3 regions of the Corynebacterium sp. USCH3 genome follow, and region 2 is predicted to be linked to each of the others. Evidence: riboswitches for the same ligand, from Rfam matches in the RefSeq annotation. Region 2 holds a riboswitch; each other region holds the start of a gene.
The links. Region 2 has a riboswitch for thiamine pyrophosphate ahead of thiM (hydroxyethylthiazole kinase). Riboswitches for the same ligand answer to the same signal wherever they lie in the genome.
Positions count from the first base shown of each region.

Region 1: another riboswitch for thiamine pyrophosphate. It lies ahead of thiO (glycine oxidase ThiO); the one in region 2 lies ahead of thiM (hydroxyethylthiazole kinase).
Region 3: another riboswitch for thiamine pyrophosphate. It lies ahead of thiC (phosphomethylpyrimidine synthase ThiC); the one in region 2 lies ahead of thiM (hydroxyethylthiazole kinase).

Region 1 is NZ_JAQPZT010000002.1:179,401-189,270, forward strand. It holds gene PQI66_RS04105 (DUF4191 domain-containing protein) at 1-633, shown strand, start outside; gene PQI66_RS04110 (RDD family protein) at 702-1,250, opposite strand; gene glnA (type I glutamate--ammonia ligase) at 1,547-2,983, shown strand; gene PQI66_RS04120 (acyl-CoA dehydrogenase family protein) at 3,059-4,213, opposite strand; gene PQI66_RS04125 (acyl-CoA dehydrogenase family protein) at 4,226-5,383, opposite strand; gene PQI66_RS04130 (NAD(P)H-binding protein) at 5,550-6,212, shown strand; gene PQI66_RS04135 (DUF4334 domain-containing protein) at 6,225-6,734, shown strand; gene thiE (thiamine phosphate synthase) at 6,757-7,470, opposite strand; TPP riboswitch at 7,523-7,634, shown strand; gene thiO (glycine oxidase ThiO) at 7,627-8,799, shown strand; gene thiS (sulfur carrier protein ThiS) at 8,796-9,011, shown strand; gene PQI66_RS04155 (thiazole synthase) at 9,035-9,829, shown strand; gene moeB (molybdopterin-synthase adenylyltransferase MoeB) at 9,850-9,870, shown strand, end outside.
Region 2 is NZ_JAQPZT010000001.1:638,690-648,559, forward strand. It holds gene PQI66_RS03020 (phosphoribosyltransferase) at 1-208, shown strand, start outside; gene PQI66_RS03025 (FAD-binding dehydrogenase) at 205-1,929, opposite strand; gene PQI66_RS03030 (MFS transporter) at 2,090-3,466, shown strand; gene PQI66_RS03035 (class I SAM-dependent methyltransferase) at 3,483-4,841, opposite strand; gene PQI66_RS03040 (NAD(P)/FAD-dependent oxidoreductase) at 5,174-6,601, shown strand; TPP riboswitch at 6,702-6,795, shown strand; gene thiM (hydroxyethylthiazole kinase) at 6,785-7,636, shown strand; partial or broken gene PQI66_RS03050 (bifunctional hydroxymethylpyrimidine kinase/phosphomethylpyrimidine kinase) at 7,633-9,870, shown strand, end outside.
Region 3 is NZ_JAQPZT010000003.1:513,325-523,194, reverse strand. It holds gene PQI66_RS08615 (CotH kinase family protein) at 1-275, shown strand, start outside; gene PQI66_RS08610 (NADP-dependent oxidoreductase) at 295-1,215, opposite strand; gene PQI66_RS08605 (hypothetical protein) at 1,472-1,651, opposite strand; gene PQI66_RS08600 (VOC family protein) at 1,719-2,159, opposite strand; partial or broken gene PQI66_RS08595 (aldo/keto reductase) at 2,381-2,759, opposite strand; gene PQI66_RS08590 (hypothetical protein) at 3,002-3,172, opposite strand; gene PQI66_RS08585 (hypothetical protein) at 3,162-3,344, shown strand; gene thiC (phosphomethylpyrimidine synthase ThiC) at 3,335-5,092, opposite strand; TPP riboswitch at 5,091-5,199, opposite strand; gene PQI66_RS08575 (sulfite exporter TauE/SafE family protein) at 5,252-6,004, opposite strand; gene PQI66_RS08570 (SPFH domain-containing protein) at 6,160-7,311, shown strand; tRNA gene PQI66_RS08565 (tRNA-Leu) at 7,435-7,508, opposite strand; gene PQI66_RS08560 (Ppx/GppA phosphatase family protein) at 7,525-8,484, opposite strand; gene PQI66_RS08555 (DUF501 domain-containing protein) at 8,481-9,068, opposite strand; gene PQI66_RS08550 (FtsB family cell division protein) at 9,068-9,790, opposite strand; gene eno (phosphopyruvate hydratase) at 9,821-9,870, opposite strand, start outside.

The DNA.
Region 1 (9,870 bases), on a different contig from region 2:
CTGGGCCTGCTCGGCCCGGTCGTGGTCATGTTGGCGCTGAGCCTGGTGCTCGGCTGGTGGTGGCTGAACCTCATCGTCGGTATCGCCGTCGGTGTGATGGTCGCCTTCTGGATCTTCTCCCGCCGCCTGCAGTCCGGCGTCTACGACCAGATCGAGGGCGAGGCCGGCGCCGCCGGCTGGGCCCTGCAGAACCTCCGTGACGGTGTCGGTGTCAAGTGGATCACCGAGACCGCGGTCGCCTCCAACACCCACATGGACGCAGTCCACCGCGTCGTCGGCGTGCCCGGTGTCGTCCTCGTCGGTGAGGGCAGCCGTCACCGCCTGAAGCCGATGATGGCGCAGGAGCGCAAGCGTCTCGCCCGTATCCTCGGCAACACCCCGATCTACGACGTGTACGTCGGCGAGGGCGAGGACGAAGTCCAGATCCGCAAGCTGCAGAACCACCTGGTCCGTCTGCCCCGCAACATCAAGAAGAACGAGGTCGACGCCCTCAACAGCAAGGTGGAGTCAATCGCCCGCCTGCACTCGCGGGAGTCGATGCTCCCGAAGGGGCCGATGCCCCGCAACGCCTCGAACCCGGCCGGCGTCAACCGCCGTGCCCGTCGGGCCGCGCAGCGCAACAAGAAGGGCTGAACCTGCCCCTGTGACACCCCGGGGCTCCGCCGACCGCACCGGTCAGCGGAGCCCCGGGGCAGTTCCACCTAGCGGGTCCGGATGACGGCCGTCCCCGTGGCCCGGTCATGCATACCCCGGCTGTCGGTGTCCTGGATCAGCGGCGGGAACAGGAAGATCGTGAGAACCGTCCTGACCACGGCGCGGACAAGGCCCACGCGCTGGTCGGGATCGTCCACCCGGGCGACACCGATGCCCATCGCCGCATGCCCGGGCGACTGGCCGAACAACCACACCGTGACGATGCGCCAGAGGACCCAGACCATGAGCACCACCGTCGACGTCCCCCCCAGCGCGGTCGTCATCTGGGTGACGAAGAAGGCGATCCCGTAGCAGATCAGCCAGTCGACCAGCAGGGCAAGGACCCGCGGGAATATCGAGGCGATCGACCCCGGCCCCGTGGGCGGCAGTCCCAGGAGCTTGCCGGGGTAGGAACTCAGGTCGTGGGGATCCTCGTACTGTCCCGGGACCTGCGGTCCCTCCAGCCAGCTCGGCTGCCGGGCGCGTTCCTCGCGGAGTCCCTTCCGCCGTTGACGGCGGTCATCCCCTGTGCCGGTGTTCTTCTGCCGTTTCGCCATGATTCCCAAGGGTACCGGCCCCGTGACCGACCCCCAATTTCCCACGGGTCGCCCCGGCACCCCACCCCAACTGTGCACACCCGGTGACCGCAGTCCGTATCCTAGAGGTCAAGCCCCGACCGGGGATCACCGGCATCGACCGTGGTACCGGCAGTTACACGCCGGTAACATTGGATTGACACTAGGGCAACAACCCCAGATTATGGTTGTTCACGACGCACCCGGGAGGGTGAATCCCCTCGTGAAAGACAACGGCACAACGAGTTGGGTCGAACATGACTGCAAGGAGTCCAGAAGTGGCATTTAAGACGGCCGAAGAGGTCACCAAGTACATCGCGGACAACGACATCGAGTTTGTCGACGTCCGGTTCACGGACGTACCCGGCGTGGAGCAGCACTTCACCATCCCCGCCTCCGCCTTCGACGAAGATGCCATCGAGACCGGCCTCGCCTTCGACGGATCGTCGGTGCGTGGGTTCACCACCATCGACGAGTCGGACATGAACCTGCTGCCCGACCTCGCGACCGCCAAGGTCGACCCGTTCCGCAAGACCAAGACGCTGAACGTGAAGTTCTTCGTCCACGATCCGTTCACCCGCGAGCCCTTCTCCCGCGACCCCCGCAACGTCGCGCGTAAGGCGGAGGAGTACCTCGCCTCCACCGGTATCGCCGACACCTGCAACTTCGGCCTGGAGGCCGAGTTCTACCTCTTCGACAAGGTCCGTTACTCCGCCGACCAGAACTCCGCCTTCTACGAGGTCGACTCCAACGAGGGGTGGTGGAACCGCGGCAAGGAGACCAACACCGACGGAACCCCCAACACCGGGTACAAGACCCGTGTCAAGGGCGGTTACTTCCCGGTCCCCCCGTACGACCAGACCGTCGACGTCCGCGACGAGATGGTGAAGAACCTCGCCGCCTCGGGCTACGATCTCGAGCGTTTCCACCACGAGGTGGGTACCGGTGGCCAGCAGGAGATCAACTACAAGTTCAACACCCTGCTGCACGCCGCCGATGACCTGCAGTCCTTCAAGTACATCATCAAGAACACCGCCGCCGCCCACGGCAAGTCCGCGACGTTCATGCCGAAGCCGCTCGCCGGCGACAACGGCTCGGGCATGCACGCCCACCAGTCGCTGTGGAAGGACGGCAAGCCGCTGTTCCACGACGAGGCCGGCTACGCGGGCCTGTCCGACCTGGCCCGCTACTACATCGGCGGCATCCTGCACCACGCCGGTGCAGTCCTGGCGTTCACCAACCCGACGCTGAACTCCTACCACCGCCTGGTCCCCGGCTTCGAGGCCCCCATCAACCTGGTGTACTCGCAGCGCAACCGCTCCGCCGCCGTCCGCATCCCGATCACCGGGTCCAACCCGAAGGCCAAGCGCCTCGAGTTCCGTGCCCCGGACCCCTCGGGCAACCCCTACTTCGGTATGGCCGCCATGATGCTCGCCGGCCTCGACGGCATCAAGAACCGCATCGAACCGCACGCCCCGGTCGACAAGGACCTCTACGAGCTTCCCCCGGAGGAGGCCGCGAGCATCCCGACGGCACCGACCTCCCTGGAGGCTGCGCTGCAGGCGCTGGAGGACGACAACGAATTCCTCACCGAGGGTGGCGTCTTCACCGACGACCTGCTGGAGACCTACGTCGCCTACAAGTACGACAACGAGATCTCCCCGTCGCGTCTGCGCCCGACTCCCCACGAGTTCGAGCTCTACTACGACTGCTAGTTCCCGCTCTCCGGCTCCGCGCACGAACGACCCCCGCCACCTCGTCGGTGACGGGGGTCGTTCGTGTGCAGAGTCTCAGCCGTAGACGTGGAGTTCGTTGTTCAGCAACGCACTCGGGGTCTCCAGCAGCGCGTCTGAGGCGACACCGGCTCCCCGCGCCTCCAGCACGCCTCCGTAGAGCTGTTGAAAACCGGTCAGCGCCGCAGCGTAGTGGCTCACGGCGGTCTCGTAGGTGACACCGATCCCGCCATGGAGCTGGACGGCCTCCTCCGCCACCACCCGTGCCTGACGTGCCAGGAAGACGAAGGAGTCGAGGGACGCCGCCTCCAATTCCTCCAGCACCAGGTCCGGGGACTGCGCCATGGCCGCGGCCCACAGCGCCGTCGACCGGGCGAGCTCGACATCGGCGTAGAGCTGCGACGCCCGGTGGGTCAGTACCTGGAAGGTGTTCAGGGTGACGCCGAACTGCTTACGGACCTTGAGGTAGTCCACGGTCTTGTTCAGGGCGCTGTCCATCAGCCCGACGGCCCTGCCGCCCTGCACCACCCGCGCCAGCGCCACGGCCCGACGCAGTGCGCGGTCGGTGTCGTCGGTGCTCCCTCCGAGTCGCTCCGCCGGGGCCTCACGGAAGGAGACCCGCCCGGTCGGCGACCACTCCGCATCCCGGTGCACCGTCACCTCGACCCCGTCGCCCGGGGTGACGAGGTAGACGCCGGGGGTACCGTCCTCCACGGCAGTGACGAGGAAGGCGTCGATGTCGGCGGGGGCGACCACGGCACATTTGTCGCCGGTGAGTCGACCGTCGGTGACGGTCGCGGCCCTGCCGTCAGCCCAGCCCGTCCCCTGTTCGGCGTGCGCGAGCGTCAGCAGCCGTTCGCCCGACGCCAGCTGCGGCAGCCAGGTCGACTTCTGTTCGCCGGAGCCGAGGTCCCCGAGCAACCAGGCGGGGACGTAGGCGAGGTCGGTGAGCTGTTCAGGTGCCGCCAGTCCCCCCAGCGCCTCCGCGGCCGCGTACGCCTCCCCGATGCCTGCACCGGCGCCGTCGTACTCCTCGTCGACGACCAGTGCCGTCACACCGAGGTCGGCCGCCTGTCGCCAGAGGTCGCGCCGGAACTCCAGGGCGGTGTCCGGTGCATCCGTCCCGGCGGTCGGGTCTCCGTCGGCACCCGCGAACACGCTCCGGACGGAGTCGGCGAGCATGCGCTGTTCGTCTGTCAGGGAAAGATCCATGTCGTGATGCTCCTAGAGTCCGAGAATGGCCTTGGCGATGACATTCGCCTGGACCTCGTTGGTGCCTCCGTAGATGGAGACCTTGCGGTTGTTCAGGTACTCGACGACAGGATCGCCGTAGACGCCGGAGCTCTCCCCCAGGATCTCCGCCGCGTCGCTGCCCAGCGCTTCGACAGCCAGGGCGTTGATCTCCTGGAGAAGCCTGCTGCCCTCGATCTTCAGCATCGAGGACACCGGGCTGGGCTTACCGTCCGCGCTGGAGGCGGTGACCCGCAGCTGAGTCGCCTCGACCGCCTTGAGCCGTAGCTTCACGTCGTAGAGACGGTTGCGGAAGATCGGGTCGTCGATCACCCGGCGCCCACCCGTGCTGCGCGTGGCCGCCATCTCCACCAGGTCGGCGTAGTGCCGCTGACTGGTGCCGACCTGGGTGATGCCGTTGCGCTCGTTGCCCAGGAGGAACTTGGCGTAGGTCCATCCCTTGTTCTCTTCACCGACGAGGTTCTCCACCGGAATCCTGACGTCGGTGAAGAAGAACTCGTTGACTTCGACGGACCCGTCGATGAGCCGGATCGGGCGTCGCTCGATCCCCGGGGTGTCCAGGTCCACCAGCAGGAAGGAGATACCCTGCTGGGGCTTGGGGGCGTCCGGGGCCGTGCGGGCGAGCAGGAACATCCACTCCCCGTACTGGCCGAGGGTCGTCCAGGTCTTCTGACCGTTGACCACGTAGTGGTCCCCGTCCCGCACCGCGGTGGTCTTCAGGCCGGCCAGGTCCGACCCCGCACCCGGTTCCGAGAACCCCTGCGACCACCAGATGTCGAGATTCGCGGTCTTCGCCAGGAAACGGTCCTTGATCTCGTCGCTGCCGAAGGCGGCGATGACGGGCCCCACCATACTGGTGTTGAACGCCAGCGGCTCCGGGACACCGGCCCGCTGGATCTCATTGGTGTAGATGTGGCGTTGAATGGGCGTCCAGTCCCGTCCGCCGTACTCCACCGGCCAGTGCGGCACCGCCACCCCGTGGCCGTTGAGGATGCGCTGGGAGGCGACGATGTCGTCACGGGTGACGTGTCCTGCCCGCATACGCGCGCGGATATCCGCTGGTACGTCGGCGAAAATAGTGCGGAGTTCGTCACGGAAGGCGACGTCCTCCCCGGAAAGCTCGAGATCCACGGGCACTGCTCCTCAACTATGTCTTGAATCACCATTCAGTTCTGACATGACACAGGTTACTACGTTTCTCCACACTCCGGGGAATAGACGGAGCGGTCCGCCCGTTGTTCCGGACAGACAGCGGCTGAGAGCCGACCTTCACCCACTCCCCCAGGAGGACGAGACCATGACGGACATTCTCATCATCGGAGGACACGGCAAAGTGGGGCTCCTCGCAGCCCCGAAACTGGTGTCCGGAGGCTTCACTGTCACCTCCCTCATCCGGAACCCCGACCAGGTCGCCGACATCGAGTCCCTCGGCGCCACCGCGCTGGTGAGGGACGTCACCCAGCTCACCCCCGGCGAGTGGGACGATCTCCTCGCCGGATACGACGTCGTCGTGTGGACCGCGGGCAACGGTGGCCGCGCCGGCGCCGACGTCACCTACGCCGTCGACCGCGACGCGGCCCTCGCCGTCATCGACTCCCTCGAGAGACTGCGCGACGCCGGTACCACGCCCCGCTACCTCAACGTGTCCTACGCCGGCGCACGCCACCACACCGTCCCCGAGTCCGACAGTTTCTTCGCCTACGCCGACGCGAAGAAGACCGTCGACGACCGTCTCGACGCCACCGCCGGGCTGGACTACCTCATCCTCGGGCCGGCGACGCTCACCGATGAGCCCGCCGAAGGAGCGGCCCCCGTCGCCGACGACCTCGACAGGTCGGACGCACACACCTCCCGTGAGCTCGTCGCCGACGTGATCGTCGAGTTCGCCGGCCGGGGGGACCTGGGCGGGCAGCGCACCGTTGAATTCGTGGACGGTTCCTCACCGGTCGACGAACTCTGACACGATGGGCTCATGCCCCAGGACGCTGAGCTCACCACGGCGCTGAGCCGGTTCGATGCACTGCCCGCGGTCACCACCGATGAGCTGGTGGGTCGGTGGCGCGGCTCCGAGGTCGCGACGGGACATCCTCTCGACGGCGTACTCGCCGCCGTGGGCTGGCACGGCAAGCGGTTCGACAGCGTCGACGACGGTCATCCGCTGATATTCGGCTCAGAAACGTCACTTTTCGCCGCGAACCCCGCGCTGGTGCCGATGTCCACCGGGATACGGCTCCGCTCCCTGGCCACGTTCGGACCCTTTCCTGCACTCCTGCGGGGTTATCTCCGGGCGACGGCGACGAAGCGTCCCCGGGCCCGTCTCCGGATGATGGAGTACCGCGGGGTGGTCAGCGCGACGATGGTCTACGACGACCTCCCCATCAACGACCACTTCCGGCGCGTCGACCCCAGGACGCTACTCGGTGTGATGGACTTCCGGCACACCCCGCGCCCGTATGTTTTCCTGCTGCACAGGGAAGACTGAACCAGTCCCCCGTGCACGACACTCACGTCCGGTCCGGAAGGGACGTCAGCTGCGTTCTCAGCTCTGAGGCGGCGTCGCGCGGGCTCCGCGCCTCGGTGACCGCCCGGACGACGACCGCACGCCGGGCGCCGGCGGCGAGGACGTCCGGCAGGGTGTCCCGGTTGACCCCGCCGATCGCGAACCACGGCTTCCCACCGGACTTCCCCCCTGCCCCGTCGCCCACCATGTCGGCGGTCCGGGACACAAACCCCAGCCCCGTCGCCGCACGACCCGGCTTCGTCGGCGTCTCCCACACCGGTCCCGTGCAGAAGTAGTCGAGATCGGTGTCGCGGGCCGCGGCCTCCGCCTGGTCGGAGGTGTGGGTCGACAACCCCAGGAGGACGTCCGGGCCCAGGAGCTCCCGGGCCTGCGCGATACCCAGATCATCCTGCCCGACATGGAGAATGTCGGCACCGACCAACGCGGCGATGTCCGCCCGGTCATTCACCGCGAACAGTGCGCCGTGCTCGGCCGCCACCTCCGCCAGCACCTCGATCGCGGCGATCTCGCCCGCGGTGTCCAGCGTCTTGTCACGCAGCTGGATGATGTCCACGCCCCCGTCGTAGGCGGCGTGGAGGAACTCCCGCAGGTCACCCTGCTCCCGGCGCGCCGGAGTGCAGAGGTAGAGCCGCGCAGCCCGGAGCTGTCGCCGGCGTCGGTCCCCGGGGGAGGTGCCCGATGCGCCAGGGGTGTGCATGAGAGGGGTGTGCGTGCGTTGATGTAGGTCCATGTGGTGTGATGGTAGCTGTTACGCGAACTACGGGAGCCCCTGATGCCGGGGCTGAGAGGACCGGAGCCACCGGTCGACCGTCGACACCTGATGCGGGTCATGCCGCCGGAGGAAAGAACGCACATGCCCGAGACTCTTGTCGTCGGTGCCGGGGTCACCGGGCTCAGTACAGCCTGGTACCTGCGGCGGGCCGGCCACGCCGTCACCGTCGTCGACCCGTCCCCGGGTGACGGGGCGAGTCACGCCGCCGCCGGGATGATCGCACCCGTCAGTGAAGTCGTCCACCGGCACGACGCGATCCGCCCGCTGATGCTCGCCTCAGCTGCGGCGTACCCGCGGTTCATCGCCGACCTCGAGCGGACCGTCGGGTATCCCGCCGGTTACCGGCCCACCGCCACGCTGGGTGTGGGGTCCACCCCCGGGGACATGGCGACGTTCCGGGACCTCGCCGAGGTCCAGCGCGCGTCCGGCATGACGGTGGAGCCCCTGGGTGTACGCCAGGCGCGCCGGAGGGAACCGTCCCTGGCACCCGGTATCTCGGGCGCCGTCCTCGTCGCCGACGACCACCAGGTCAATCCGCGCATGCTGATGGAGGCGCTCACCGCGGCCGTGTGCGCTCCCGCCGGTCCGGACGGGCCGCGGGGCAGGGTGGTCACCCGGCGTGTCCTCGGCGTCGTACGCGAGGGTGCCACGGTGACGGGCGTGCGGCTGGACGACGGCGGTGAGCTGCGTGCGGAGACCACCGTCCTGTGCCCGGGCCTCACGTTGGCTGATATCGACGGGCTCCCGGAAGCGCGATGCGTGCGACTGCGCCCGGTACACGGCGACATCCTGCGCGCGCGGGTGAGACCGGGACATCCCGGCCTGCTGGAGCACACGGTGCGTGGCCTGGTTGACGGTCGGCCGGTGTACCTCGTTCCCCGTGATGACGGAGAGATCGTCATCGGCGCCACGGAACGTGAGGACGGCTTCGACGGCGTCTCCCTCGACGGGGTGCACCAGCTCCTCCGGGACGCCCGGATCCTGGTCCCGGGGATAGCAGACCTCGAGCTCACCGAGATCCTGGCGCGGGCCCGCCCGGGGACGCCGGACGACCTGCCGTACCTCGGCGGCGTACCGGGTGTGGACGGTGTCGTCGTCTCGACGGGGTACTCCCGCCACGGGGTCCTGCTCGCTCCCCTGTGCGCCAGGCTCGCCACACTGCTGGTCACGGGGTCTCCCCCGGGCTGCCACGCAGCCGACCGCACGCCCGATGCCGCCCTGCTCGCCGCCACCTCCCTGGAAAGGACATCATGACCATCACCGTCAACGGAGAAGAACGCCGCCTCGATACCGCGGCGACGCTCGGTGACATCATCTCCGACCTCACCGGACAGAATCCGGACTCCGAGGAACTGGGCCTGGCCGTGGCGGTCGACGCAGCGATCGTCCCGCGCAGCCGGTGGTCCACCACCGACGTCCACGACGGTGCGGAGATCGAGATCATCACCGCCATGCAGGGAGGGTAGACACCGTGCCGACCCCACAGGACATGCTCACCGTCGGGACGTCCACGCTCACCTCGCGCCTGATCACCGGCACCGGCGGAGCAACGTCGCTGGAAGTACTGGAACAGGCGCTCACCGCGTCGGGGACGTCGATGACGACGGTCGCACTGCGCCGCTACAACCCCGCCACCGGGACGTCGCTGTTCGGTCTTCTCGACCGTCTCGGTATCGACGTCCTCCCCAACACCGCAGGCTGCTACACCGCCCGCGACGCGCTGCTCACCGCCCGACTGGGACGGGAGGCGCTCGGCACGACCCGGGTGAAACTGGAGATCCTCGCCGACGACCGGACGCTGCTGCCGGACGTCGTCGAACTCGTCGACGCCACCGAGACCCTCACCGCCGACGGGTTCGAGGTCTACGCCTACACCTCCGACGACCCCACCGTCGCCCGACACCTCGAGGCCGCCGGGGCGGTTGCGGTGATGCCGCTGGGGTCGCCCATCGGCACGGGCCTGGGAATCCTCAACCCCCACAACATCGAGATGATCTGCGACCGGGCAACCGTCCCGGTGATCCTGGATGCCGGCATCGGGACGGCGTCCGACGCGGCACAGGCGATGGAACTCGGCTGCGACGGGGTACTGCTGGCCAGTGCGGTCACCCGCGCCCAGGATCCCGCAGCCATGGCCGCCGCGATGCGGCACGCCGTCGAGGCGGGCCGCCTGGCACGACGTGCCGGACGGATCCCCCGGCGGCCGTGGACGCAGGGTGCCGTGGCGTCGTCGACCCCGGACGGGATGATCGGTCGCGCGGACCCGGCGGGGGCGGCGTGGTGAGCGCCGGGGTGAGCGGTCGGGTGACCGGCCCGCTCAGACTC
Region 2 (9,870 bases):
CGACTCCGGCAAGACCCTCGAGCTCGTCCAGGAGTACTGCGCGGAGACCGTCGCCGAAGCCCGGACCGCGGTGATCTACGAGAAGTCCCGCTCGATCATCAAGCCGGACTACGTGTGGAAGAAGACCGACCAGTGGATCGACTTCCCCTGGTCGGATTTCCCCGTCATCACACCGACCGGGGCCCCCACCGGCGGCGAGGCTTCCTAGGTCGTCCGCCGGGCAGCGCCCCCGGCGGTCTGGCCGGATCGGCCCAGCGCCTCACCGACGCGTTTGCCGCTGTGGATGCAGCCGCCGAGGAACGTCCCCTCCAGGGCGTTCTTCCCGTGCATCCCGCCACCGCCGAATCCGGCGACTTCGCCGGCGGCGTAAAGTCCCTGCAGCACACTCCCGTCCGAACGCAGGCACCGGCCTGACAGGTCGGTCTCGATCCCGCCGAGGGTCTTGCGGGTCACGATCCGCAGCCGGACCGCGATCAGCGGGCCGTGGTCCGGATCGAGGATCTTGTGTGGCTTCGCCGCCCGAACGATCTTGTCACCGAGGAACTTCCGCGCCGTGCCCAGGTAATTGACCTGGGCATCCTTGGAGAATCTGTTGTCGAGTTGGCTGTCGCGGTCCTCGATCTGTCGGCGCAGGTCCTGCGCGTCCACCTCGGGAGCCCCGGCTGCAGCGCCTCCGGTGAGGTCGTTCATGCCGCTCACGAGCGATTCCAGGTCGTCGGCGATGACCCAGTCCTCCCCGTGGTCCATGAAATTGCGCACGGCGACGTGGGTACCGGGACCGATTTTCCCGGCAAGCTTCCTGAAGGACTTGTCGGTGAGGTCCGGGTTCTGCTCGGAGCCGGAGAAGATGAACTCCTTGTCCGCGATGGTCTGGTCGAGCACGAACCAGCTGTACCCGTGCCCGGTGCGTCCGATGTGCTCCAACGAGGCGAGGTTGTCGGAGCCGGGGAAGATGTTCGTGGGGAACCGCCGGCCCTCCGCATCGAACCACAGGGTGCTCGGCCCCGGGATGATGCGGATGCCGTGTCCGGGCCAGATGGGGTCCCAGTTCGCCATGCCCTCGGTGTAGTGCCACATCCGGTCGGTGTTGACCGTGGTCGCGCCGGCCTCGGTGGAGATCCCGATCATCCGGCCGTCGACGTGCGCCGGCACTCCGGCGACGAGGTCGTCGGGACATTCTCCCCACCGCTGCGTCGGCCAGGACCGCCGGACCAGGTCCAGGTTGCCGCCGATGCCGCCGGAGGTGACCGCCACGGCGGCGCCCCGGTACTCGAACGTGTCCACCACCTCCCGGGGAGAGGCGACACCTCTGCCCAGGTCGTCGCAGGGGGTGAGCACACTGCCACGGACGCCGACAACGGCACCGCCCTCGACGATCAGCTCGTCGACCCGGTGCCGGAAGGCGAAACGGACCGTCCCCCGCTGTTCGGCGGCGAGCAGCGGCTCCCGGAACACGCGCACGACCTCGGGCCCGGTGCCCCAGGTGAGGTGGAAACGCGGTACCGAGTTCCCGTGCCCGGAGGCGTCGCCGCTGCCGCGCTCGGCCCAGCCCACGGTCGGCAGGACATTCAGCCCGAGATTACGCAGGTAGTCCCGCTTCTCCGTCGCCGCGAAGTGCACGTACGCCCGCCCCCACTCCCGCGGCCAACGGTCGTTGCCGGAGTCGTCGTAGTCGGCGGAGTTCCGCCAGTCCCGCCACGCCAGATCCTCGGAGTCGCGGATCCCCATGAGTCTCTGCTCCGGGCTGCCCACGTAGAACAGTCCCCCGAGCGACCAGAACGCCTGCCCTCCGAGGTTGGCACGGTTTTCCTGGTCCAGGACAAGGACCTCCCGTCCGGCTTTCTCCGCTTCGTAGGCGGCGACCAGGCCCGCCAGACCGGCGCCGACGATGATCACGGGGGCCGCTGAGGCCGTTCGGTTATCTCCCATACAAAAGGAGTCTAGGGGTTTCCCGCCGACCCCGCGCACGTCCGTTATATCCCATGATCCGGACAGTTGCGTTCGTTGTATGGGAAGAGTAGTTTCCCTCATCGTCCTGTAAACCGCCCGGACACATCCCTTTCCCGACGAGAGAATCGCAGCCACGTTCATGACCACATCCCTCACCGACCATTCCGGTCCGGCCTCCGGGGCGACCGCCGCCCCGGCCACCGGCAACAAGAAGAGCCGGGTGATCATCGCCTCGACCATCGGGACAACGATCGAGTTCTACGACTTCTACGCCTACGCCACGGCCGCGATCATCGTCTTCCCGCACCTGTTCTTCCCGGAGAACGAGAACTCCACCGTGGGGCTGCTGGCCTCCCTGGCCACCTTCGGTCTCGCCTTCGTCGCCCGCCCGGTGGGCTCGATCGTCTTCGGCCACTTCGGTGACCGGATCGGCCGCAAAGCCACCCTGATCGGCGCCCTGCTCACCATGGGGGTCGCCACCTTCATCATCGGACTGCTCCCCACCTACGAGCAGATCGGCCTCTGGGCTCCGGCACTTCTGGCGCTGATGCGGTTCTGCCAGGGCCTGGGACTCGGCGGAGAGTGGTCCGGTGCCGCTCTGCTGGCCACCGAGAACGCCGAGGACGGCAAGCGCGCCCGTGCGGCGATGTGGCCCCAGCTCGGTGCCCCCTTCGGGTTCATCCTGGCCAACGGACTGTTCCTCATCCTGGTCCTCGGCATGGACCACACCCACGGCGAGCCGGGCGGCGCCTTCATGACCTGGGGGTGGCGGGTGCCTTTCCTGCTGTCTGCGGTGATGGTCGCCATCGGACTGTACGTGCGCTTCAAGCTGGAGGAGACCCCGGTCTTCCAGGACACCCTCGACAAGGGTGACGACGTCAAGGTACCCACGCTCGAGGTCTTCCGCACCGCCTGGCGCCCCGTCCTGCTCGGCACCTTCGTCATGGTCTCGACCTACACACTGTTCTACCTGGTGACCACCTGGTTCCTCTCCTTCGGCATCGGTGACCGCGACGCCGGCGAAGGACTGGGCATCCCCTACAACCACTTCCTCGTCATCCAGCTGATCACCGTGCTGTTCTTCGTCGTCGGCGTTCCCCTGGCCGGCTACCTGTCCGACACCGTGGGACGTCGCCGCTACCTCACCGTGGTCTCCGTCCTGATCCTGTTCTACTGCTGTGCGTTCCAGGCGTTCCTCGACCCGGCGACCTCCGGCGAACTCAAGGCCGGCATCTTCCTGGGCATCGGCATGCTCCTGATGGGGCTGATCTTCGGCTCCATGTCCGCCGTCCTGCCCGAGATGTTCCCCACGAACGTGCGGTACACCGGCTCCGGCATCTCCTACAACGTCGCGTCCATCCTCGGCGCGGCTGTCGCCCCCTTCATCGCCGTGGCGCTGGCCACCGCCTACGGCCCGTGGTCGGTCGGCGTCTACCTCGCCGTCGTCGTGCTCATCAGCCTGGTGGCCATCCGGCTGATGCCGGAGACCAGGGACGCCGACCTCTACACGGTGTGAGAGACCACCGCAGTGGTCAGAACCGCCGGAACACGAACTGCTCGCAGTCCAGCGCGCCGGCACGGGCGAGCGCCTCGTGTAGAGCGAGCTGGTAGTTCCACAGGCGTCGGTAGACGACGTCGAAGCCCGCGGCCGCCGCAGCCCGCTCACGGGCGTTGAACGCCGACCGCCACAGCCCCAGTGTCGTCGCGTAGTGCGACCCCATCCTGTTCCGCGCGGTGAGGCACAGGCCCGCCCGGTTGGCCTGAGACAGCACATGCCCGTCCGTGGGGTAGGCGACAGCAGGCCAGACGTAGGCGCGCATCACGTCCAGACTCTCGGCGACGGTCTCCTCCGGCAGGTCGGAACCGTGGGCACGCACCACCGACTGGATCACGGCGATACCGTCGGCGGCGAGCATCCGTTCCACCGCCTTGAGGAAGTGGACGGTGCCGTCGTCACCGAGTGTCTCCATGCGCTCCACGCTGAAGACCGCGTCGTAGGTTCCCGACCACTGCCGCGGCGACGGGACCGGCCCGCGGATCGTCTGCACGCGCACGGCTCCGCCCACCCCGGCGTCGTGTGCGACGGACCGCACCTGTTCGGCATGTTCGACGTCCGAGGTCAGCACGTCCACATGCGCGCCACGCTGGGCCGCCATCACCGGCAGTGCCCCGCCCGAGGACGGCAGCTCCAGTACCCGGTGCCCCGGCCCGACCTGTGCTTCGTCGAGCATGGCGTTGATGCGGTGACGTTGGGCGGAATCCAGGTCGGCACGGTCGACGAGCCCCGGGTCGGTGGGGGCGTCGAAGTAGCGGACGGACACCGGCGGGTGATGACCGGCCTGGTCCGGGTTCTCGACCTCCGAGGTCCGCGTCCCTGAGGCGAACAGCGCCGCGCCTGTCGCACGGGTCTGCCCGGCGTAGATGTCGACCAGCGCGTCCGGCAGATCACCGGCACGGACATTTCCGGACACCCGCCGTCTCCGTCGGGACAACGCCCGACCGAACCCGCCTTCCAGCGGCTGGGTCAGCAGTACCCCCAGAACCTCCGGCAGCGGGTCCGCCGTCCACTCCCCCGCCATGTACCCCTCCGCCAGTCCGAGCCAACCGGAGTCCACCACCCGGTCCAGCATCAGCCCGTCGTCCACCACGAAGCGCGGGGACGCCCCCGGGGTCAGGGCGATCCCGTGGTCCTGGGTCAGGTCCTCCAGGCGTTGCTGCAGGTTCACCGCCCGACGGCCGAGGAAAGGAGCCTCAGGAAGACGTGCCACCCCGGGCCAACGCACGGGATCGACATAGTTCTCCCGGTTCTCCCGCTTCTCCCGGGCCCCCTGCCTGTCCCGCAGGCCGTGCAGGTCGCGACGGCGACGGTCGTCGTCGGCAGGTGACGCCACCTCGAGCCTCCGTCCTCACTGGTATCATACGTTTTGATCAGAAACTATCACTCACCCCCGGTTGCACCCGAAACGGAAGGGGCCACGGAACGAGCTGACCGCATCCTGCCCGCGTGATGAGCCCGTCGCCGACAGGCACTAGTATGGGCACTCAGGTCCGACGCGACCGGGAGGTCCGTCGGCTGACGACACTACACCGGCGTCCACCGACCCCCTGTAGAACACGCAGCAGTGCTAAAAGACACAATGCAGAAGAGAACACGCGATGACCACCGGCGCCGACACCGAGGGGCGCCCCGCCCGGCCACCGCAGAACGAGGAGTATCGCTGATATGACCACCGCCACCCCTTTCCGTCCCTCCGGACGTCACCACGTCGTCATCGTGGGTGCCGGCTTCGGCGGGCTGTTCGCCGCCAAGAAGTTCGCCGGCGCCGACGTCGACGTCACCATCATCGACCGCACCAACCACCACCTCTTCCAGCCACTGCTGTACCAGGTGGCCACCGGTGTGCTGTCGTCCGGCGAGATCGCCCCCACGATCCGGCAGATCCTGCGTAAGCAGCGCAACGCCCGCGTCATCAAGGCCGAGGTCCGCGACGTCAACGTCGACGAGAAGGTCATCACCGCCGACCTGGGCGGCAAGGACGTCGTCCTGCAGTACGACTCCCTGATCGTCGCCGCCGGTGCCGGGCAGTCCTACTTCGGCAACGACCACTTCGCCGAGTTCGCCCCCGGCATGAAGAGCATCGACGACGCCCTCGAGCTCCGCGCCCGTATCACCGGTGCCTTCGAGCGCGCCGAGATCACCGACGACCCGGCCGAGAAGGCACGCCAGCTGACCTTCGTCATCGTCGGCGCCGGCCCCACCGGTGTCGAGCTCGCCGGCCAGTTGGCCGAGATGGCGCACCGCACCCTGCGCAACGAGTTCCGACGCACCGACACCGAGCAGACCCGCATCCTGCTGGTCGACGGTGGCCCGCAGGTCCTTCCCCCCTTCGGCAAGAAGCTCGGCCGCAAGGCGCAGAAGACCCTCGAGAAGCTCGGTGTCGAGGTCGTCACCAACTCGCTGGTCACCAACGTCGACCGCGACGGTGTCACCTGGAAGAACATGAAGACCGAGGAAGAGACCACGGTCGCGGCGTACTGCAAGATCTGGTCCGCCGGTGTCGCCGCCAGCCCGTTGGGCAAGCACATCGCCGACCAGATCGACGGCGTCGAGGCCGACCGTGCCGGCCGCGTCCCGGTGAACAAGGACCTCTCCGTGGGCGACCACAAGGAGATCTTCGTCATCGGCGACATGATGAGCCTCGACAAGCTTCCGGGACTGGCCCAGGTCGCGATCCAGGGTGGCGAGCACGCCGCGTCGATCATTCGCGCCCAGGTCGAGGAGGGCAGCACCGACCGCCCCGACTTCAAGTACTTCGACAAGGGGACGATGGCCATCGTCTCCCGCTTCAACGCCGTGGTGAAACTGGACAAGGCCGAGATCTCCGGTCCGGTCGGCTGGTTCATGTGGCTCGCCGTGCACCTGATGTTCATGGTCGGCTTCCGCAACCGTTTCGTCGCCGCCTACAGCTGGGGCCTGAACACCCTGTCCGCCAACCGGTGGCACCTCGTCGCCACCCGTCAGCAGCTGCACGCCCGCAACGCCCTGCGCAAGCTGCGCACCCTCGAGGACGAGCAGGACATCCGCTCCATCGAGGTGCGTGACAACCTGAAGTTCGGTGACGGCCGCGACACCCGCGCCGTGTCCGACTAACCTGCACCTTTCCACCGCGACGGGTCTGACCCCGTGCACACGTCCGGACGTGTGCACGGGGTCAGACTTTTCTCCCCGTCCGAAGGCTGTAGGCTGGACGTCACGAGACACGGGGTGCGCGGAGACGCGCTGAGAACACACCCGTTGAACCTGCTCTAGTTCGAACTAGCGAAGGGATGGTCCGTGCCAGACACGCCTACCGCCTTAATCCAGGCCGTCCGCGACCTGCGCCGTCACGCCCCCCTGGTGCAGTGCATCACCAACCAGGTCGTCCCCCAGATCACCGCCAATGTCCTGCTCGCCGCAGGTGCGGCGCCGGCGATGGTGGACACCCCGGAGGAATCCGCCGACTTCGCGGAGATCGCCTCCGGACTGCTGATCAACACCGGCAGCCCCACCGCCGCCCAGTACTGCGCCATGCGGGAGGCCGTACGTGGTGCGGCATCCGCGGACACCCCCTGGGTCCTCGACCCCGTCGCCTGTGGCGGACCGGCGGCGCGGACCGCGTTCAGCCGCGACCTCGTCAACCACCGTCCCGCCGCGGTACGCGGCAACCCCTCGGAGGTGATCGCCCTCGCGGGCGGACGCGGTGGCCGCGGCGTCGACTCCACCGACGCCGTCGACGCCGCAGGTCAGGCGGCGCGGTCCCTTGCGGAACGCACTGCCGGGGTGATCGCCGTCTCCGGCCCCCGTGACCTCGTGGTCTCCACCGGTCGGGTCAGCTGGCTGAGGTCCGGTGACCCGATGATGCAGCGCGTCATCGGGACCGGTTGTTCCCTCGGGGCCCTGACCGCGGCCTATCTCGGCGCGGCGCGACTCGCGGTCGACGGAGTCTCCGACCATGACGCCGTGCTCGCCGCGCACGCCCACGCCGGGGCAGCCGGGATCCTCGCGGCAACCGATCCTGCCGGAGGGACCAGGAGGCCCGGCAGCTTCGCCGTCGCCTGGCTCGACGCCCTGGACGCCGTGGCGGAGGACCCCACGGTGATCCCGGACCTGGTCTCCGTCGAGGACCACCGGGAGGCGGAGGTATGACGCTCAGCCACACCACGGCACACCGGGTGGACTGGGGGCTCTACCTCGTCACCGATCCCGTCCTCGGCGGAGGACGTGACGAGGTCGCCAGGATCGTGGCACGTGCCGTCTCCGGCGGCGTCGGGGTCGTCCAGCTCAGGGACAAGACGCTCGACGACTCTGCGTTCACCACGCGCGCCACCGAACTCGCCGAGACACTCGCCGGGACCGGCGTCCCGCTGTTCGTCAACGACCGGCTCGACGTGGCCCGCCGCCTCGGACTGCACCTGCACATCGGACAGGACGACATCGACTTCCGGACCGCCCGTGCCGCGCTACCCGACGACCTGATGATCGGGCTGTCCGTCGACGACCACGCACAGATCGACACCCTCGCACGGCTCATGCGTGACGGAGTCCGTCCTCCGGACGTTCTCGGACTCGGCCCGGTGGAGCTGACCGACACCAAGACCGACACCGGACGGGCCCTGGGGGTCACCGGCCCCGGCAGTGTCGACGACCTGGCTGCGCACGCCCTCGACCTCGGTATCCCCTCCGTGGCGATCGGGCACGTCAATGCCGACAACGCCGCGGATTTGGACCGCACCGCAGTGGCCGGGATCTGTGTCGTCTCGGCCGTGATGACGGCCGGGGACCCCGCCGTCGCGGCCCGCGACCTGCGTTCCCTGTGCCACCGACCGACCCACCCGTTCTCCGGACAGGACCCCGCATGATTCCCCGAGTACTCAGCATCGCCGGCACCGACCCCACCGGCGGCGCCGGCGCGCAGGCGGACATCAAATCCATCGGCGCCGCGGGGGGCTACGCCATGAGCGTGGTCACCGCACTGGTCGCCCAGAACACCCACGGGGTCCGGCAGGTCCATACCCCCGGAACCGAGTTCCTGGTCGCCCAACTCGACGCCGTCTTCGACGACGTCACCGTCGACGCCGTCAAGATCGGCATGCTCGGCACCGCCGAGATCACCCGCACGGTCACCGACTACCTCGCCCGGCGCCCGGTCCCCGTCACCGTCCTCGACCCGGTGATGGTGGCCACCAGCGGCGACCGTCTGCTCACCGACGACGCGGAAGCAGCACTGGTCGACCTGTGCCGGACGGTGGACGTGATCACCCCGAACCTCACCGAACTCGCCGTCCTCGGCGGCACACCGGTGGCCACCACCCTGGACGAGGCACTGGATCAGGGACGCGCGCTCGCCGCCGACCTCCGGACCACCGTCATCGTCAAGGGAGGACACCTCCCGGGCCCGACCGCCGACAACGCCGTCGTCGCACCGGACGGCACCGTCACCGCCGTCCCTGTCGCCCGCGTCGCCACCCACAACACCCACGGGACCGGGTGCTCGCTCTCGTCGGCGCTGGCCACCCGGATAGCCGGGGGCGAGGACACCACCGACGCACTCCGGTGGTCCAGCCGGTGGCTGTCCGAGGCCATCCGCCACGCCGACGAACTGCATGTCGGGTCCGGTAACGGACCGGTGGACCACAGCCACCGGGCCCGCCGTCTGTCCCGGGCCGCCGACACCACTCCGTGGCGTCTGAGCGCAGCGGTTCCCGACCGCCTCGACAGCCCGGCCGATCTCGCCGTAATCGCCGAGCCGTCCGACCCCGCGATGCCTCCCGCCCGGATCCCCGCCGCCGGCCCCTGGACCACGGCCCTGTGGCAGGCGCAGTCACCCCTGCTGAGGGCGATCACGCAGTTGCCGTTCATCGTGGACCTGGGGACGGGAACCCTGTCCAGGGAGGACTTCGACTTCTACCTCGCCCAGGACGCGGTCTACCTCGCGCAGTACTCCCCCGCCCTCGCCGCGCTCGGAGCCAGCGCCCCTGACCCCACCTCGGCGCTGTTCTGGGTCCGCGGGGCCGTCGAATGCCTCGACGAGGAGGCTGCGCTGCACCGCACATGGCTGGGGGACACCGGCCCGGTCGCCCCCTCCCACGTCACCGCGTCCTACACCGCGCACCTGACACGGTGTGTACAGGCTCGCGACCACGTCGTCGGCGCCGCGGCGGTCCTCCCGTGCTACTGGCTCTACGCCGAGGTCGGCCTGGGCCTTGCCGAGCGCACCCGGCCGGGCAACCCCTACGCCGTATGGCTGGACGCCTACTCCGGTTCGGACTTCACCGACAGCGTCCGGCAGGCCGTCGCCCTGGTCGAGGAGGCGTTCGCCACCGCCGGACCGCGACAGCGCGCGGAAGCGGCCCGTGCCTTCCTCGACGCCTCCCGGTGGG
Region 3 (9,870 bases), on a different contig from region 2:
GTATCCTCAAGGAGCGGTTCCTCGACAACAACGAGTTCTACGCCATGTACGAGAGCGCCTACGCGGAGCTCTACGACCAGCTGATCGCCAGCGGATACGCCGCCGACACCCTCGACGACCTCACCACCCGTGCGGAGGACGCCGGAGACACCGGCGCAACAGCACTCGCGGAGTCGATCCGGTCCACCCTGGAGTCGCTCCCCGACACGGCTCCCGAACCCAGCTCCGGGATGGGCATGGGCGCACCCCCGGACGTCGAGACCACTGAGGCCTGACCTGGGCGTGCCGACGAGGTCAGCGCGTCACGTCGATGACGAGCTTTCCGTTGGCCTCCCCCGACTTCGAGACCTCCAGCGCCTCGGCGGCGTCCGCCAGGGGGAATGTCCGGTCGATGTGCACCGAGACCGCCCCTTCGGAGACCTTCTCCAGCAGGTAATGCAGGCGTCCGCCGTCCGGACGGACCCACACCCAGCGCCCGCCGTGCTCCTCGACCTCGCTGTCCGCGATCGAGACCAGGCGGTCTCCGCGCTCCTCCCCCAGCAGGGCGAGGCTCTGGTCCAGCACACCGCCGACGAAATCGACGACGGCGGTGATCCCGCCCGGCGCGATCTCACGTACCCGGTCTTCGAGTCCGTCGCCGTAGGCGACCGGCGTCACGCCCATCTCACGGAGCCGTTCATGGTTCTTCGGCGATGCCGTACCGATCACCGTGGTTCCGTAGTCGACGGCGAGTTGTGCGGCGATATGCCCGACCCCGCCGGACGCTCCGTGGATCAGTAGTGTGTCGTCGGGCGACAACTGCACCGTCTCGAGGGCGCGGAGTGCGGTGCCTCCCACCAGTGGAATGCTGGCGGCGGTGTCGATGTCCACGTCTGCAGGGATGACCGACGCCGATTCTGCAGGGACGGCGACATACTCCGCATAGGTTCCACCGTGGACGATTTCCTTGCGGGCATAGGCGGCAACCCGGTCTCCCACCGAGAATTCGGGGGTATCAGGCCCCGTCGCTTCGACGGTGCCGGCGACGTCCCACCCCGGGATGACGGGGAAGACGGCCTCCAGCATCGAATCGAGGCCGCCGGACATCACTTTCCAGTCGACGGGGTTCACGGCGGCGCGTTCGACCCGGATTAGGATGCTGCCGGGGCCTACTTTGGGCACCGGCACATCAGTGAGCTGCAGAATGTCAGGATTTCCGTATTCCGGGTAAGTCATGGCACGCATGTGTCAGCCAACAGGTCGGAACACCGTCGTATTCCATACCCCCTGGGGCACTACCCCCGTACCGGGCGCTGAACTGGGCATACCATGGTTGTTCCCCTACCCCGACCTCCACGCGGGCAGCGCCGCGCATCTCCTCGGTGAGCGCTGTATGAGCGTCGCGAGTACCTGAGCGACATTCCCCCCCCTCGTACCAGAGTCCCTTCGCCCCGTCCGCGAGGACAGGGGCGAAGGGACTCTGAAAGATATGTCAGTAGTGGGCGGGCGGATCACTGCCCGGGAAGGACTCTTCCTCCCACTGGTCCACACGACGCTCGGCAGATTCAGCACTTTCCTTGCCGGAACCGGGGCGCTCCGACTCGTCGTCCGCGACCTTCTTCAGGTCGGGGTCCACATCGTCACGGTCGTCGCGCTTCTTGTCGTCACTCATCGTGGCCTCCACTTCCCTTGTCTCTGGTCCACGTGTCGGATACCTTGCGCAGACCAGGATACGCGTCTCAGCGGAGTTCTTCCGCCAACGCGACGATGATCCCCTCGGGCCCCCGGAGGTAGCACAGCCGGTACGCGTCCTCGTACCGGACGATGTCACCGACGAGCTCGGAACCGTGCCCGACGAGTCGGCGGACGGTATCGTCCACGTCATCGACGGCGAACATGACCTGGCGCAGTCCCGGCGCCTCCACCGGCTCCGGTGCCTGCGCCGCAGGCCCGGGTTCCGGGCTCAGGTACCTGGTGAGCTCGATGCGTCCGTGACCGTCCGGAGTGTGCAGCATCGCGATGTCCGCGGTCACCCCGTCGATACCGCAGATCAGGTCCACCCACTCACCGTGGACCTGTGTTCTCCCGTCGACCTCCATCCCGAGTTCCCCGAAGAAGTCGACTGCCGCATCAAGATCCCGGACGACGACGGTGACATGGTCCATGCGCTGAAGTGCCATGGTGCCGAGCTTAGACCTGTGGACTCTCCCCGTAGACCCCCGTGGCTGTACGCAACGCCCCGTGGGCGAGGGGCTCCGCCATCTCCTCGTCTACTTCCCGCTGTACACCGGAAACGCGCTGCTCGCACCGTAGTCCTTCTCGCCGTAGGCGATCGGTGAATAAGCCTCGACCACCACGCCCCTGGCCTGGATGCGCAGTAGTCGATCAGGTCGCTCCCGAGGAAGTTGGAGACCCCGATGGACCGCAGTGTGCCTGCCCGGTAGGCCTCTTCCAGGGCGCGCCACGCTTCACGGTTGCCGTCGGCGTAGTCGCCGCCCCGGAAGTCGTCCCACGGTTGTGGGGCGTGGATCAGCATCAGGTCGAGGTAGTCCAGTCCCATGGTCTCCAGGGAACGGCCGATCGCGGCGACGGCACCGCCGTAGTCCTTGATCTCGGCGGCGAGCTTGGTGGGGACGAACAGGTCCCCACGTGTCACACCACTGGTACGGCCCCCTTCACCGACCCCGCGCTCATTGCCGTAGGCCTGGGCGGGTTCGATGTTGCGGTAACCGGCCTTCACCGCATCCCGGACGGTCTGGGGCTGCCTTGTCGTCGTCGATGAACTAGGTTCCCAGTCCCAGCGCCGGGATCGCCACGTCATTGGACAGGGTGTGGGTCTGGCTGTACGTCATCGGTTCTCCTTCGTCAGTGCGTTGTAGTGCTCGTCAGTGACCGGCTCCAACTACTCGTTGCCGGTGTCCTCACCCGGCACCTCAATCGCGAGGTGGGTGAACCAGGAGTCCGCAGTCGCCCCGTGCCGGTGCTTCACCCCTGCGGGGATGCTCACCACGGTTCCGGGGTGTCATGTGGCCTGCGCCTCCCCCTCTGCCTGGTACCAGCCGCTGCCGTCGGTGCACAGCAGGATCTGACCACCGCCGGACGATGCGTGGTGGATGTGCCAGTTGTTCCGGCTCCTGTTCACCGATCCCCGGATGCGTTCGTTGTACACGGACGGGGAGACGGTGGCCCGCACCGCCGCCTCCCAGTTACGCATGGAGGCGGCGAAGTACCCCGACGATTCCCGGCGGGCGAACCTGGTCGCTGAGCTCTCCGTGGGCGCCCCGGAACAGCACTTGGTGATCTGGACCGCCGCGGAGGGCTCCGTGACGCACCGGGCCCTGCAGCAGCTGCGCAGTCAGCTCTGATCGCCCACCGTGGGATGCGGGAGATACACCTGCGCGCCCGTGGCGAGGAATTCCTTGCTCTTGCGCTGCATCCCGACAATCGCCGCCTGAGCTTCGGCAGTGCCGTAGGTGTCCCGGATATCCTGCGAGATGCGCATGGAACAGAATTTCGGTCCACACATCGAGCAGAAGTGAGCCGTCTTCGCCGGTTCGGCGGGCAACGTCTCGTCATGGAAGTCCTGTGCGGTCACCGGGTCCAGTCCGAGGGCGAACTGGTCCCGCCACCGGAACTCGAACCGGGCCGTGGACAGGGCATCGTCGCGTGCGGTGGCACCCGGATGCCCTTTGGCCACGTCGGCGGCGTGTGCGGCGATCTTGTAGGTGATGACACCGGTCTTCACGTCGTCCCGGTTCGGCAGACCGAGATGCTCTTTGGGAGTCACGTAGCAGAGCATGGCGGTGCCGTAGCGGGCGATCTCGGTCGCCCCGATGGCCGAGGTGATGTGGTCGTACCCCGGCGCAATGTCGGTGACCAGCGGCCCGAGGGTGTAGAACGGCGCCCCATCGCACAACTCCTGCTGACGTTCGACGTTCTCGCGAACCTTGTGCAATGGGACGTGCCCGGGACCTTCCACCATGACCTGGACATCGTGCTCCCAGGCCCTGCGTGTCAGTTCGGCGAGGGTGTCGAGTTCGGCGAACTGTGCGGCGTCGTTCGCGTCCGCGATCGACCCCGGGCGCAGACCGTCGCCGAGGGAGAAGGCGACGTCATAGGCCGCAAAGATCTCGCAGAGCTCATCAAAGTGCGTGTAGAGGAAGTTCTCCTCGTGGTGTGCCAGGCACCAACCAGCCATAATCGATCCGCCGCGTGACACCATCCCGGTGACACGCTCGGCGGTCAGCGGGATGTAGCGCAGCAGGACGCCGGCGTGCACGGTCATGTAGTCCACGCCCTGCTCGCACTGTTCGATCACCGTGTCACGGTAGATGTCCCAGGTCAGTGCCTCTGCGTTGCCGTCGACCTTCTCCAGTGCCTGGTAGATCGGGACCGTGCCGATGGGGATCGGCGAGTTCCGGATGATCCACTCCCGGGTGGTGTGGATGTCGTTGCCCGTGGACAGGTCCATCACGGTGTCGGCACCCCAGGTCGCGGCCCACTCCAGCTTCGACACTTCCTCGCTGATTGAGCTGGTCACCGCTGAGTTGCCGATATTGGCGTTGACCTTCACCAGGAACGCCCGACCGATGATCATCGGTTCCGCTTCCGGGTGGTTGATGTTGAGCGGGATGATCGCGCGACCGGCGGCGACTTCGCTGCGCACCAGTTCCACGTCGCAGTTCTCCCGCAGGGCGACGAACCGCATTTCCGGGGTGACGACACCCCGACGTGCGTAGTGCATCTGCGTCACCGTGCGGCCCGGTGCCGCACAACGGGGTTCGGGACGTCGTCCCTGCCACTGCTGGGACGGTGCGCCGCGGCGCACGGCGGCCCGGCCGTCGTCAAGCAACTGTCGTTCACGGATTCGCTGGACCCGGGTGTCGCCGCGTGCCCGGATCCATTCATCACGCCAGGGGTCCAGGCCCTCTTCCGGAACGCTGCCCGGCCCGGCGGTCCGGTACACCTGCAGCGGCGGGTTGGGACTGCCGTCCGGGGAGGCCTCCTGGTGGATCTCGGTGACCGGGACCCGGATACCATGGTCTTCGATCCATCCGCGACGGTGCGCGGGGTGCTGCTGGACAGGGGTGGACGGGGCAGACGGAGTAGACACAGCTACGCTCCTCACTTCCTACGCCGGTATCAACCGGATCAGGTTCGACGGTCCCGGACGATCACAGTCCGGTCTCAGCCCCTCGTGGGGCACCCGTGTGGACGCCTCATGCCTACCACGGCGGCACAGCACCTGCAATCGGTCAACGCTCAGCGTTGCTCAGAGCATGGCTACGACACCATTGATGACCAGCGTCACCGCACCGGCGAATGCCAGCAGCGTGGCGAGCTTCCTCGTCCCGTCGCTGGAGAGCCGGTCGTAGAGTCTGTCGCCGAACCAGGCTCCGACGAAGATCGCGGCGACGGCGAGGATCCACAACCAGGCGGGCAGGCCGCCGACGTCGACGCCACCGAAGATGACGATCTTGAGCACGAAGGACAGCAAGTTGGCGACGACGATCACCGGGTGCAGTGTGGCGACGAAGTCGCGGTAGTCCCAGCCGGTCAGGCGCGCGTACACGGTGAACGCAGGCGCCGCGATGCCGGCGACGGTGCTCATGAACCCGCCCGCAGCTCCGGCCAGCACCATGGGGACGACGGCTCGTTCCGACACCCGCGCCGTGTCCGGCTGGAACAACGTGACCGCCAGTGCGGCGAGGACCAGGACACCGACGGTGACCAGCAGCCAGGGGCCGTCGATGAGCAGGACGACGAACGCTGCCGGCAGCGAGCCGAGGAACAGTCCCCCGGCAAGACAGCTGAAACGTCGCCAGTCGGTCTTCGCCCGCACCGCCCAGGCGTTGTTCACCGCGTTGATCGTGGACAGTCCGTTGACCACGGTCACTCCCGCCGCCGGGCCCAGCGCCACGGAGAGCACCGGGCCGGCGACCAGACCGACGCCCATCCCGGTGATGCGTTGGAGCACCGCTCCGACAAGAACGGCGAGTATCAGCACGATCGCGACGGTGGACACAACCCCCGAGCATAAACACCGTGGGCACGCCGGTACGTCGGCAGGCCTGCCGTCCGTGGTCGCCCGTCCCCGAGAACGTTTCCCCCTGTGCGATATGCTCAGGGTGTACTAAGTGTTCTCCTGCCCGTTCCCCGTTGCGACCGAAAGAAGAACGAATGCTCTACGATGTCCCGAAGCCGACCGAAGCCCTGCTGATCACCGGTGGCATGATCGCGCGTAAACCCGACAACCCCTACCGTGTCGTCATCGGTGGCGGTGCCTGGTCCGTCCCGGTGCTGCACCGTGTCCAGCGCTTCCACATCGGCGCGAACACCGTGAACATCGCGGTGCGTGCCCAGTCGAAGCAGAACGTCGACGTGGACGTCGAGGCCTCCGTGGTGTTCTCCGTGACCGCGGACAAGAACAGCGTGGTCGAGGCTGCGAACAGGTTCCTGGGTGTCGATCAGGGCCAGATCGTCTCCACCGCCCAGGACATCTTCTCCGGCGAGACCCGCGCGATGATCGGGCAGCTCACCGTGGAGGAGATGATCTCCGACCGCACGGCGCTGGCCAGCCAGGTGCTCTCCAACGCCGAGCCGCGCATGCTGCGCTTCGGCTGGCAGATCGACAGCTTCCAGATCAACTCGATCAGCGACCCGAACGGCTACATCCAGGCCCTCTCCGCCCCGGAGCTGGCCCGCGTCCAGCGTGAGCGTGCCGTCGCCGAGGCCCAGCGGGACGCCGAGATCGCCGAGGAGCAGCAGAAGTCCGAGCGTCGCAAGTCCGACTTCCAGCGGGAGACGGACACGAAGGTCGCGGAGAACACCAAGGAGATCGCCGCCGCCAAGGCCGAGGCCAACGCCGCGGGTCCGCGTGCTGAGGCCGAGGCCCAGGAGCAGGTCATCGCCGCACAGGCCGCCCTGGCGCGTCGCCGTGCCGAGACCGACCGTGAGGTCGCCGAGGAGCAGGCCCGTCTAGCCGAGTCGCAGGCCGCGCTGCGTGAGCAGGAGCTAGTCTCTGAGGTCATCAAACCGGCGGAGGCGGAGGCCGAGCGCACCCGGATCAACGCCGAGGCGAAGGCTGCGGCCTTGCGGACCGAGGCCGCGGCAGTGGCGTCCAACAACGGCGTGATCCTGGACAAGCAGGTCGTCGACCAGCTTCCGGAGATCTTCTCCGCCATGGCGGAGGGCCTCACCGGCGCGAACCTCACCATGGTCGGTGAAGGGCAGGACCTGACCAAGCTGCTCGGCCAGTTCGCCGCAGTGATCCCGAACCTACGGGAGACCGCTGCCGGGTCCCGGGGTGGCGAGGTCGCGACCACCGAGTAGGTGCGCGTAACCCAGGTGCCGAAATCGGTCGATGCCGAGCCTCTCGGCATACCGTTTTCGGCACCTGAATCACGCCATGAGGTCGACGGCGGTGATCAGCCGGCGGCACGCCCGGACAAAGAGTGCCCCCTGTGGGACTCGAACCCACACTGTGCCGATTTTAAGTCGGCTGCCTCTGCCAATTGGGCTAAAGGGGCGTACTTCCCGGGCCGTCTAGCTGTTGCGCTCGATGACCTCGGCCAAGATACCGTCCAGGATATCTTTCTCACTGACGGTGATCGACGTCAGCCCCTTGTCCAGGAACCGGGAGGCGAAGGCGTCGATCACGATCGCACCGCCACCGATCACGTCGGCACGCCCCGGGTGCATCGCCGGGTGCTCCCGGCGCTGCTCCACCGTCTCGCCCAGCAGAGAGCGGGCCGTCGACCGGAAGCCCGCCAGGTCAATCTCCGACATGTGGGTCTTCTCCGGGTTGTATTCGGTGAGCCCCTGCTGAATTGCCGCCACGGTCGTCACGGTGCCTGCGACACCCACGACGCGGGTCACACTGTCGAGGTCCACGTTCTCCTCCACGGTGGCCATCAGACCGTCCACGTAGGCCCGGGCCTCGGCGATCTCCCCGTCGGTGGGCGGCACGGTGTGCAGGTAGCGTTCGGTGAGCCGCACGCAGCCCATGTCCGCGGAGTACGCCTGACCGCTCCCCTCCCCGTAGGCGTCGACGACGAACTCGGTGGATCCCCCGCCCAGGTCGATCACGCAGATGTGCCCGTCGGTGGAGTCCATGTCGGCGACGGCCCCGGCGAAGGACAGCTGTGCCTCGCGTACACCTGTCACGACCTCCGCCTGCACACCCGGGGCCACGCGCCCCAGGTGACGACGGGTGATGGCGAAGAAGTCCTCACGGTTCTCTGCGTCGCGGGTGGCGGACGTCGCCCCCATCATCACGTCGGTGACCCCGTTCATGATCATCCGGTCGGCGTAGATGCCCAGCGCCTCGTCGACACGGTCGAGCGCGGCGTCGGCGAACCGTCCGGTGGCGTCCACACCCTGTCCGAGTCGGACGATGATGTTGTCGCGGTTGATCTCCCGCAGGCTCCCGTCGTCGAGGACCTCGCTGATCAGCAGACGGATCGAATTCGTGCCGCAGTCGATGGCGGCGAAGGTGCCGGTCACTGGTCCTCCTCGTCAGAACGGTCATAGGTCATCTCGTCGACGTGTTCGTCGAACGCCACCTCAATGGACGTGCCGAGGTCCTCCGGAGTGGGCCAGTCGGCGGGGATGGCGGTACCGGAGAGTTTCGGGGTGTGCGCCGCAGCAAGCGCCACCGCCTCGGTACCCAGGCGCACCCGCGAAGGACCCTCCGCCAGCGCGTAGGCGATCAGCACGTGCAGGCACTTCACCCGGTCCGGCATACCGCCGCCGGAGAAGTCCGTGCCCAACGACTCGATGGCGTCGCGCTCCGCCAGGTAGTGCTCGTGGGCCGCCTGGTAGTCGGCGGCGAGCTCGGCGTCCTCCCGCAGGCGGGCCTGCATCGTGCGCATCACGCCGGCGACCTCCAGGCGGGACGCCTCGGCGGTCAGCCGCGGATCGGTGAGGTAGTACAGCGTGGGGAACGGTGTGCCGTCCGGCAGGCGCGGGGCGGTCTTGACCACGGCCGGCGCCCCGTCCGGGGTGCGGTAGGAGACCTCGATCGCACCACGGATCTTGCGTCCGAGCTGGCGGGACATGGTCTCGTAGTCGGTCTCGCTCACGGTCACTACTGTGCTCCCTGCTGTTGTTGCTGCTGCTGTTCCTGCAGTTCACGCTGCAGGTCGGGGTCGCCCTCCTGGGCGGGCGCCTCGGGCTGGTCCGGGTCAATCGGCAGATTACCGGACTCACCGTCACGACGGCCGCCCTGCCCCGGCTCACTGTCGCCGTCGCTGTCCCCGTCCTCGTCGGGCGTGGCGACGGAGCCCCACAGCTGGGTGTACCAGGGGTCGGGCTCGGAATCATCGTGTTCCACGCCCGGGTCGGTCGGCGAACTGGTGTTGATCCGCGGGTCCATCAGGCGGAAGGCGGACTCCCCCGGCTCCACGACCCCGAGGCGTGTCCGGGCCTGTTCCCGCACGTAGGCCTCGCTGTTGTACCGGTCGAGCTCGGCGTTGAGGTCATCACGCTCCGCCAACTGCCGTTCGATGGTGGCGTTGACCTCCGCCAGCTCGGCACGCTGCTGGAAGTAGTTGCGCAGCGGTGTCGCCACGGACAGGGCGACGAACGCCACCACCAGGATCACCGCGACGGTGACCAGGGGGTTCATCTTCTTCGGGAGTTCGACGAAGGACCGCGCCAACTTCCGCGGCGCCTGCCGTACCTGCCGCTGCCGCCGGTCGCGTTTCTCCACGGACCGTGGTCGTGGCAGACCGGGGCCGTCGGTACGTGCGCTGTCGCGCTCGTCCGACGGCCTCGTGTCGTCCCGGTCCCTCCGGTCGCGTGTACCCATGGGGACCGATTCTAGCCCGTTGCCCCGGGACTACTTCGCAGTGAACCGCGGGAACGCGGATGCACCGGCGTAGACCGCGG